Linked DNA regions of Oligoflexus sp.. The protein of the gene in region 1 interacts with the protein of each later gene in a pairwise test. Links are inferred from orthologs where the notes say so. Each region holds a gene or a part of one and is shown on either strand. Other genes may lie near its edges.

What was found. The genes of interacting proteins can lie anywhere in the genome.
Region 2: the proteins of VFO10_RS30950 (region 1) and VFO10_RS06085 interact in binary tests that used the Escherichia coli proteins (3 or more experiments, as listed by UniProt). The link is inferred for Oligoflexus sp. from one-to-one orthologs.

What each region holds. Positions count from the first base shown.
Region 1 is NZ_DASTAT010000145.1:71,943-76,972, forward strand. Bases 1,387-4,306 are described here. They hold VFO10_RS30950 (aminoacyl-histidine dipeptidase), read right to left. Parts: upstream 3,619-4,306; coding sequence 2,155-3,618; downstream 1,387-2,154. Other genes in these bases: VFO10_RS30945 (glycoside hydrolase family 5 protein), read left to right, coding at 1,387-2,032; VFO10_RS30955 (hypothetical protein), read right to left, coding at 4,216-4,306. Also shown: VFO10_RS30940 (D-arabinono-1,4-lactone oxidase), read left to right, coding at 1-442; more of VFO10_RS30945, read left to right, coding at 623-1,386; more of VFO10_RS30955, read right to left, coding at 4,307-4,740; VFO10_RS30960 (hypothetical protein), read right to left, coding at 4,795-5,030. UniProt on the Escherichia coli protein: Dipeptidase with broad substrate specificity. Requires dipeptide substrates with an unblocked N-terminus and the amino group in the alpha or beta position.
Region 2 is NZ_DASTAT010000027.1:31,799-36,764, forward strand. The notes cover bases 818-3,673. They hold VFO10_RS06085 (aminopeptidase P family protein), read right to left. Parts: upstream 2,973-3,673; coding sequence 1,662-2,972; downstream 818-1,661. Other genes in these bases: hisF (imidazole glycerol phosphate synthase subunit HisF), read left to right, coding at 818-1,048; hisIE (bifunctional phosphoribosyl-AMP cyclohydrolase/phosphoribosyl-ATP diphosphatase HisIE), read left to right, coding at 1,045-1,650; VFO10_RS06090 (amino acid ABC transporter ATP-binding protein), read right to left, coding at 2,988-3,673. Also shown: hisA (1-(5-phosphoribosyl)-5-[(5-phosphoribosylamino)methylideneamino]imidazole-4-carboxamide isomerase), read left to right, coding at 1-287; more of hisF, read left to right, coding at 281-817; more of VFO10_RS06090, read right to left, coding at 3,674-3,734; VFO10_RS06095 (amino acid ABC transporter permease), read right to left, coding at 3,749-4,528; VFO10_RS06100 (transporter substrate-binding domain-containing protein), read right to left, coding at 4,535-4,966.

The DNA.
Region 1 (5,030 bases):
TGGTCATGGATCGCGCGGGGCGCTCGGCATGGCGAGCGGAAGGGAAACGGTCTACATCGGGATGGAATATGTCCGTAATCCCTGGGGCAATCGTTATCCCAGAGATTTTGAGGTGATTCAGGAGCTGGAGCAGCTCCTGCTTCGCGAATACAGCGGAAGACCGCATTGGGGCAAGAACCAGCATCCGATGTTCGAAAACATCCGGGACCAGTATCCGCGTTTCGCTGAGTTCGAAGCCTATCGCGAGACGCAGGATCCAGGCGGCATCTTCATGAACGATTTCTATTCCCGGATCAATGGGCGCGTCAGCCCCACGGCCGCCGCGAAGAATTGCGTTGTGGATCAGGCCTGTTACTGTGAAGCGGATGAGCATTGTCCGAAGGGTTATAGCTGTGAAGAGGGCCTTGTCTATCCCGAAGCCCGGGTGTGCCGCGCTCGCTGAGCGCCTCTTTCAAACGGACTATGTATAAAGATTTCACGCTGATAAACTTGTTTTTCCGATGTTTCAATCAACCCCGCAGTCAGTCGCATTGGTAAGGTGAGCAAGTTCTGACCTCATCCCCGAGGTCAGGCACCTGTTCTGAGCTGAGACCCCATTGTTGCCCTGACTGCGGAGACACACATGAAGACCTCTCGAATTTTGCCTGTGCTTGCGTTCAGCAGCCTCCTCCTGACCAACTGTAAGATGACCCGTCCCGAATTGGATCGTTCCAACTCCTCGACTCTCTCTGATGTGAAGGTCGTCGAACTCGACAAGGGTGGTTGGGGCAGCTTCGATTTCAAACTCGAACGCCTGCGCCCGTCCCCGGAAACCGTGCAAAGCAGCTACCAGAAAGTTGCAGGTCAAACCATTGTTGCCAAGACCAAGGTGCTTTATGGTGACTATAAACTGCTCCTGACTTATAAGGATGCTCAGGGCAAAGCGATCTATGAATCCTGCCCCAATGATAGAGCCAAGGAGCATAACATTCGCGTGCCGACTTATTCCGTAACGGTCCAAGTCTGTTCCATCGGCGGCTCAACGCCGATTGGCACCGTTGTCGGTGACGGCGCGGATGTCATCGTGAAACCCGAACTCGCCATTCCTGGTGGCAAGACTCCAGAAACGCCAACGCCGAACACGCCCGCGCCTCCGGTTACCTCGGGGTCGTTCGTGGCCCAGCACGGCATGCTGAGCGTTTCCGGGAATAAGATCGTGGATAAGGATAAGAAGCCCATTCAGCTGAAAGGAATGAGTCTTTTCTGGAGTCACTGGTCAGGGAATTTCTGGAATTCCGATGCCGTGACCTTCATTAAGAAAGACTGGAAGGCCACGCTGATTCGGGCCGCCATGGGTGTGGAAGATGGTGGTTATTTGACCCAGCCCAATGCCGAGAAAGACCGGGTGAAAACCATCGTCAACGCTGCGATGAAAGAAGGCATCTATGTGATCATCGACTGGCATGATCATCACGCCACGCGCAACACGGCCAAGGCTGTGGAGTTTTTCAGCGAGATGGCCGGTCTTTACGCGAACAATCCCCATGTGATTTTTGAGATTTACAACGAGCCGCTGGACGACAGCTGGGAGCAGGTCAAGGCCTATGCTGAGACGGTGACCAAAGCGATCCGCGCGAAAGGCGCTCAGAACCTTGTGATCGTCGGCAGCCCTTCCTGGTCGCAGCGTGTGGACCTGGCTGCGGATAATCCGGTTCAGGATAAGAATGTGGCCTATACCCTTCACTTCTATTCCGGGACGCACCGCCAGGACCTTCGTGATAAGGCTACCTATGCTTTGAACAAGGGTATTGCCCTTTTCGTCACGGAATTTGGTGTCTGCGACGCTTCGGGTAACGGCAACATCGACCTCGCGGAAGCGGATCGCTGGATGGCCTTCATGGATCAGCATAAGCTGAGCTGGGCGAACTGGTCGCTGTTTGACAAGAATGAAAGCGCTTCGGCTTTGAAGCCGGGTGCCAATCCTAAAGGCGGCTGGACCACGAATGATCTGACGGAATCCGGCAATTATATCCGAAAGAAAATGATGGAATAAGATCAAGGGCAGGCCGACCTGCCCTTTTTCTTTCTTGGGAGAGAACCTTCGGCTGCATGCCGACAGAGGCGAACGCCGTGTGAGGCGGACGCCGATAGACGGCCTTCGGCTGCGCAGAAGGCTTACGCCGACGCCGACAGCCTATCCAGCATGCGCAGAAGGTACTGGTAGAAATGATCCACACTCGCAATTTCCACACTTTCATCCGGGGAGTGAGCGTTTTCGATGGTCGGCCCAAAGGAAACCATATCAATCCCCGGAATTTTCTCGCCTATGATCCCGCATTCCAGACCAGCATGAATCGCCTTCACAGCCGGATCGCGACGATAAAGTTCCTTGAACGTGGCCTGGGCCAGCTTCAGCACGGGTGATTCCAGATTGGGTTTCCAACCCGGATAACCGACGCCTGCATCCACTTTCGCTCCGCCCAGCTGCAAACAGGCCGCCGCGGTGTAGGCGACATCGGCCATTTCCGAAGCGACGGAACTGCGTTGACTGGTCGAGATCACCACTTCATTTTTCGTGCTGCGAATCACACCCAGGTTACTCGATGTTTGCACGAGGCCCGGAATGTCGGCACTCATCTTCGTCACACCGTGCGGAATGGCCGCGACGGTGGCGAGGATCTTGTTCTGCAGCGCGCGGGCCCAAACTTTCCCGCGCCGGGTCTTGACCTGGGCTATGGATATCTTCACGCCAGGATCAGACGCCTGAAGTTCGGCCTGGATGACCTCCTGGAAACGCTCCATCAGCTGGACCGATTCATCCCACTGCACCTGCGGCAGATAAAGCGTGACATCAGCCTCACGGGGTATGGCGTTGCGTTTATTCCCGCCGTTGAAAGCGGAAACCCGCGCCCCGCGTGCTGTCAAAAGCACCGCGGCCCGCGCTGCGATCTTGATGGCATTGCCGCGCTGTTTGTCGATATCAAGACCCGAGTGTCCGCCTTTCAGACCTTTGACGCTGATGCGCACGATGTGACTGCGCGCCGGGGCTTTCTCCCAGGCGAGTTTCCAGCTGCCATTGGTATCGCGGCCACCCGAGCAGCCGACGTAGAGAGCGCCTTCCTCTTCGCTATCCAGATTCAAAAGGATGCGCGAGGAAATCAGATTCGGATCCAAAAGCTTGGCACCCGTCAGACCGGTTTCCTCATCAATGGTCAGCAGGAATTCCAAAGGACCATGCTGGACTTTTTCGTCCTCCATGAGCGCGAGACTGGTGGCGACAGCGATGCCGTTATCGGCGCCCAGCGTGGTGCCCGTGGCTTTGATGTGGCCCCCGTTCCGTTGCAGGCGAATGGGGTCCTTATTGAAGTCGTGAGCCGTCTCCGCATTCTTTTCACAGACCATATCGAGATGCCCCTGCAGGCAAATCGAAGGCGCGCCTTCACGCCCTGGAGACGCTGGTTTTCGAATGAGGAGATTGCCAATGGCATCCCGATCGACGCTGCAGCCCGTGCGTTGAGCGGTTTCTATGACATAACGGGCAACGGCCGCCTCGCTTTTGGACGGGCGCGGTATCGAGGATATGGCGGCGAAGTGCTTCCAGAGGAGTGCGGGTTCCAGACCCGAGACTGCTTCAGACATGATGGCAAAGCTCCTTTGTGCAGGCGGCGATAATTCGCCTGAGGACGGTGTTTCCATCCCTAGACTAAGGGACAGCAGAGGAAGATATCAAGAAATTTAACAGACTTGGCCCAGCTGACAGCCCCGGGATAAACCCGCAAACAGGCGGTGGATAGCCAGTTAGCGAATTTTTGTGACTTTTCAAACGCAATAAAGAAGCGTTACCATCGTCCTGTGAAATGCCCGAATGGTCGGGCTTACAAGAAAGGTTATTGGTATGAAAAAAGAAAAATCCCGTAAGACCAGCAAATGGGCCCAGGACCTCCTGTCCCGTCTGGCCGCTGGCGCTCTGTTCAGCTCGCTCATGAGCTGAATCCTCTTCTCTTCCTCGATCCGTCCTCAAAACGATGTAATCCCTACAAAATTTCAAGATGACATGGTTGCGGTATGACCGATGAATTCCGACGGCGAAGCGCCTTCGGCAAAGCGCCTTCGGCCATGCCCCATACGAACTTCCTGGGGACTCCATTCCCCCACAAGGTAATAGGAAGGGAAGTTCAAAATCCTTCCATCGGACTTTGAACCCCCTCCCTGGAATGGAGTCAGAAGCGGAACAGATTATTGGACCTGAGAGTTAGGATTGCAGCTGTTGAATGTTGCGCCAGTTTTCTCTTCGATTTGGATGCTGGGGTCAGCGGTCAGACGCTCGTCGATGACTGGACCGCAGAGGTCAGCCAATTTCTGAACGGCCTGAAGGCCTGCGCAATCCAGTTCGATGTCAACAGCTGGAACAGTCAATTTATATTGCTCCAACACAGTACAAGCGGCGGTGGCTGGACCTACTTCCACGTCTTCAGCTTGGAAGGGTACTGCGTAACCTTTCAGGCTGAATGAAGCGCCGATTTGCTTGGTGTTCTGCACTTCTACGCTTGGCGCTTCAGCAGCTGGGCGCCATTCGGTGGTCACTTGCTTACAGGTCACGACAGCTTTGAAAGGTTTCAGCTGCTCGTTGGCTGAAAGCTCAGTACACTTGTTTTTCAGACCTTCGAGGTTCATCGAAGATTGGCTGCCGCCTTGAGCTGCAAAAGCCGATGCAGAAACTGCGAAACTGAGCGCCAGGACAGACATGGAGAATGTTTTCATCGAAGTAATCCTTATGCAAAGATGGTGTTATACTAAACAGCTGGACGGTCAGGGTTAGAACATCCCTGCCTTTTCCAGAAGTTTTCGGATGTCGCTATTGTATTTTTTGAACTCGGGATTGTACTGATCCTTGTTGTCCTTGCCTTGAGGCAGGAACACCATATCAGGATGGAAGTTCAGGCTTGGACCGATCCACTCGCCCGCGATGATCTTCAGCCGACCGTTGGCATCGGGCTTGGCCTCGTAATAAAGACGATATTCATAAGTCGGAGCCGCAAGGTCAGAAGCAA
Region 2 (4,966 bases), on another replicon or contig:
AGGTGTCCTCAATCTCGGCGCATGAAGTGCTCGATAGTTATATGGGCATGGGTTTGAATCAGGTTCTTTGTACCGATATCAAACGCGATGGCATGATGAGCGGCCCGAACTTCGCGCTCTATAAAAAACTGCAGACCGAATATCCGCGCCTTTGCGTGCTCGCCTCAGGCGGTATGCATAAGGTTGAAGATATCCGGCAATTGAAGGCCGACGGCGTCGGTGGCGCCATCATTGGCAAGGCGCTCTATGAAGGCACCATTTCACTCGAGGAGGCCCTGCAATGCTAGCCCGCAGAATCATTCCCTGTTTGGATGTCCGCGACGGCAAGGTGGTCAAGGGCGTGAAGTTCAAGGATCACGTGATCCTTGGTGATATTTTGGATCTGGCCCGGCGCTATCGTGATGCCGGTGCGGATGAGCTGGTGTTTTACGATATCACAGCCAGCGCGGAAGGCCGGACGGTATCGACCCAATGGATCGAAGACACCGCCCGCGTGATTGATATTCCTTTCTGCGTGGCCGGCGGCATTCGCAGCGTGGACGACGCGCGCCGCGTTCTGCATTCAGGTGCGGACAAGGTCTCCATCAATTCCCCTGCGATTGAAAATCCGGGGCTGATCAATGCCCTGGCTGATGAGTTCGGCAGCCAGTGCGTGGTGATCGGCATCGACTCCATCGAACAGGATGGCGATTATATGATCTGGAAATATACCGGCAGCGAAAAAACCGCGCAAAGTGCCGGCAAAAAAACGCTCGATTGGATTCGCGAGGTCCAGGATCGCGGCGCGGGTGAAATCGTTCTGAACTGCATGGCGGCCGATGGCACGCGGGCCGGTTACGACATTCGCCAGCTGCAGGCGGCGCGGGACCTTTGCCGCGTGCCTTTGGTGGCGTCCGGTGGAGCTGGCAAACCGCAGGATTTCCTGGATGCCTTCCATAAGGCGCGCGTGGATGCGGCCCTGGCGGCTGGAATTTTTCACCGTGGTGAGGTGCAGATTCCTGATTTGAAAGCCTGGCTGCAAAAAGCCGGTGTGGAGGTTCGTTTATGATGGATATCGCAAGTATCGACTGGGAAAAAGTCGGCGGGATGATTCCAGCTGTGATTCAGGACGATCGCGAAGGCAGCGTCCTGATGCTCGGTTACATGTCGCCCGAGGCTTTGAATACAACGGTCGAAACAGGTCTTGTGACCTTCTACAGCCGGACGCAAAAAAAGCTTTGGACCAAGGGGGAAACCTCAGGGCACTTTCTACGTCTGAAGTCGGTAGCGCTCGACTGCGATCAGGACACGCTGCTGGTGAAAGTCGACCCGATCGGCCCCACCTGCCACACAGGTTGCGCGACCTGCTTCGGTCCTAAGAGTCCATCCGTGAATTTTCTGAATCAACTGCAAGGGGTCATTGATCAGCGCTATGAAGAGCGCCCCGCAGGATCCTACACCACACGTCTCTTTGAGGACGGCGTGCAGCGAATGGCTCAGAAAGTCGGGGAAGAAGGTGTGGAAGTCGCCCTCGCGGCCATGGCCCCGAGTGATGCAGAACTGCTCGGTGAAGCGGCCGACCTGATCTTTCACCTGATGGTGCTTTTGAAAGGCCGCGGGCTGAAGCTGAGTGATGCCGTGAAGGTGCTGGAACAAAGGCACGGGGGCTGAGCCCCCTCTTTCTAGCGCAAAGCTTCCAGTTCCGCGACTTCCTTGGGACAGTGGGTCAGGTTACGATAACCGTCCGCTGTCACGAGGATGTCATCTTCGATTCTTACACCGATGCCGTGCCAACGGCCGTCCGCGTAGGGTGAACCCGGCTGAATATAAATACCGGGTTCGATGGTGATCACCATACCGGCTTCCAATGGCCGGCGTTGGCCCTCGACCACGTAACGCCCTGCATCGTGCACGTTAAGTCCTAGATAATGCGAAACGCCATGCGGATACCAGGCTTTGAAGGTATCGTTCTTCCGCGCATCCTCGTAGCTGAGTTTGATGACACCGAGTTCGATCAGACCTTCGGTCAGCATTTTGATCGTAGCTTCCTGCAGATCCGGGATTTTAACCCCGGGCTTCACCATGTCGATGATGGACTTTTGGGTTTTCAGAACGATTTCATAGATCGCCCGCTGATCATCGGTGAAGTGCCCATCCACCGGCCATGTCCGGGTGATATCGGAAGCGTAGCCTTCATAGGCGCAGCCCGCGTCGATCAAAACGAGGTCACCGGCCTCCAGCTTGCAGCTGTTGACATTGTAGTGAAGGCAGCAGTTATTGCTGCCGCTGGCCACGATGCTGTGATAGGCGGTGAAGGGTGAGCCTCCGCACTTCATTTCGAGTTCCAGCAGAGCCTGCAGTTCAAGTTCGGTCATGCCCGCATGCGCATCCTGCATGCAGCGTTTATGGGCCGCTGCGGAAATGCGATTGGCGGTTTGCATGAGTTCGACTTCATAGGCGTCTTTAATGAGACGGAAATCACCGAGGAAGCCCCAGAAATCGCGGACTTCGAGTCCATCGAACGCGATGCGCTGACGATAGACGATATCATTCAGGATGCGCTCGACGCCTTCGTGATGCTGACGATCCGTGTAAAGCATGGTCGCGTTCTGCATCAGCTCCGGCAGCACGCGCGGCAAATCCGCGATCGAGAAGACCTGATCGAAGCCCAGCTGAGCGGCCCCATCCAGACCGATCATGGGTCCGTTCCAGATTTCGGTGGCAGAGTCGCGGTCTTCGACGAAGAGGATGGACTGCGGTTTGTCCCCGGAGACGAGCAGGACCACGCCCTGGTCTTCCGTATAAAGTCCGCTCAGATAATAAAAGTTGGGGTCCTGCCGATAGCGGAAGTACGAGGAATCATACTTATGAAAGGCCGGACGTGAAGCAGCCAAAAGAAGGCCACCGTTCAGGGCCTTGATAATGCGCTGCCGACGCGCCTGCAAAGCCGCGACTTTTTCTGGTGAAAACTGAACCCGGGCGCCGCTCTTCATATCGCTCTCCTGATCTTAAACGCGGATCACCTGCAAAAACTGCTGCAGGCGCGGATGCTTGGGATTTTCAAAAAATTGATCGGGGCTTGATCGTTCCACGATCTGTCCCTGATCCAAAAACAAACACTGCGTCGACACACGGCGAGCAAAGGCCATTTCATGCGTGACGATCAGCATGGTCATGCCCTGCTGGGCAAGTTCCTGCAAAATATCGGTGACCTCATGAACCAGCTCGGGATCCAAGGCCGAGGTCGGCTCATCGCACAGCAAAACACGCGGGTCGATCGCCAGCGCCCGGGCTATACTCACCCGCTGCTGCTGACCGCCGGAAAGCTGCGAAGGATATTTCCGCAGGTGATCGCCAAGGCCGACTCTTTTCAGAAGATCCACGGCCTTGGCTTCGGCTTCCGAACGCCCGACTTTTTTCACAAGTCGGGGCCCAAGAGCCACATTATCCAGAATACTCAGATGCGGGAAGAGTTCAAATCTTTGAAAAACCATGGCCGTATGCTGGCGGATCCGATGCACGGGCAGCTTGCTCGTTTCGTAGTCGAACCCGCAGACTTCCACGCTGCCGCTTTCTATCGTTTCCAGGGCGTTGATCACGCGCAGACAGGTGGACTTTCCGCTGCCCGAGGGACCGATCAAACACAGGCGATCGCCCTGGAACACATCCAGATCGAGCTGACGCAAAACATGATGCGAGCCATGTGCGCCCTCGAAGGACTTGGACACAGCACGCATTCGAATCAAAGCTTCCATGGGAGCTGCACCTTTCATCGCGCACCGACCCGCAGGCGTTTTTCCAGATAGCGTCCGTAGCTGCTGAGGCTATAGTTCAGCACACAGTAGATGACAGCTATGACAAACCAGGTTTCAAAACTGCGAAAACTCACGGACACCACATTCATGGCTGACTTCGTCAGATCCGTGACCGACACGACCGAGACCAGCGAACTATCCTTCACGAGACTCACGAACTGCCCGACCAGAGGCGGCAGCATACGCCGCAGAATTTGAGGCGCCATGATGGAAGAAGCGATCTGCCAACGGTTCAGACCCATGGCTTTGGCGGCATCCAGCTGGCCTCGTTCAAATTCCACGACGTTGGCGCGGAAAATATCGGCGACATAGGCGGAACAGAAAAGGCTCAGGGTTAAGATGCCCGCGACTTCCGGACTGAGGCTGAAGGCCGTGCCCACGATGAAGTACATCACATAGAGCTGCACCAGGACGGGCGTATTGCGAAAGATATCAACGAAAAGGGTGGCGGCATGCCGGGACACGGGTTCAGGACCGATCATCAGAAGGCCCACGAGAAGCCCGAGCAGGGTGCCGCAGATAATCGAGAGCACGCTGATATAAAAGGTGCCCCAGAGGCCCTGCAGGATAAGGCCGGGAGCATTGGTTTCCGGTTCCCAGATATAATCCAAAAGAAAACGAAAATCCCAATCGTAGTCGAGACTGACGAAGCTATAAACGAGGAGCCCGCCCAGCACTGCGATTAATGCGATGCTGAGCAGGGTGTAAAGCCAGGGTAATGCGCGTGGATGCATGGGAACTCAGAATTGATTGGGGAACTGTTTTTTCCAGGTCAGATCCTGGAACATGGCCTTGAATGCCGCGTCGTAGCCGCCGCTCGATTTCCATCCATCCAGGAAGCTATTGAAGGCATCAATGAGATCCTGATCGCTTTTCCGTGCCGCGAGCCCGAAGTTTTCGCTCGACAGAAGGTCGGGCAGCAGGACGACTTTGCCTTTCTGTCCGCTTTCGTAGATTTCCATGAAGGGCTTGTCATAGATAAAGGCATCTCCGCGTCCGAGCGCAACCGACTGGGCGGCATCGGCTTCCGCATCCATGCGGCGGATCTTGGCCTTTTTCAGATTCTTGGTGGCGAAGATATCACCCGTGGTGCCAAGCTTCACCAGGACCGTGTATTTTTCGTTATCCAGCTCGGCGAGGTTTTTCACCTGGCCTTCGAGTTTTTTGTTGAT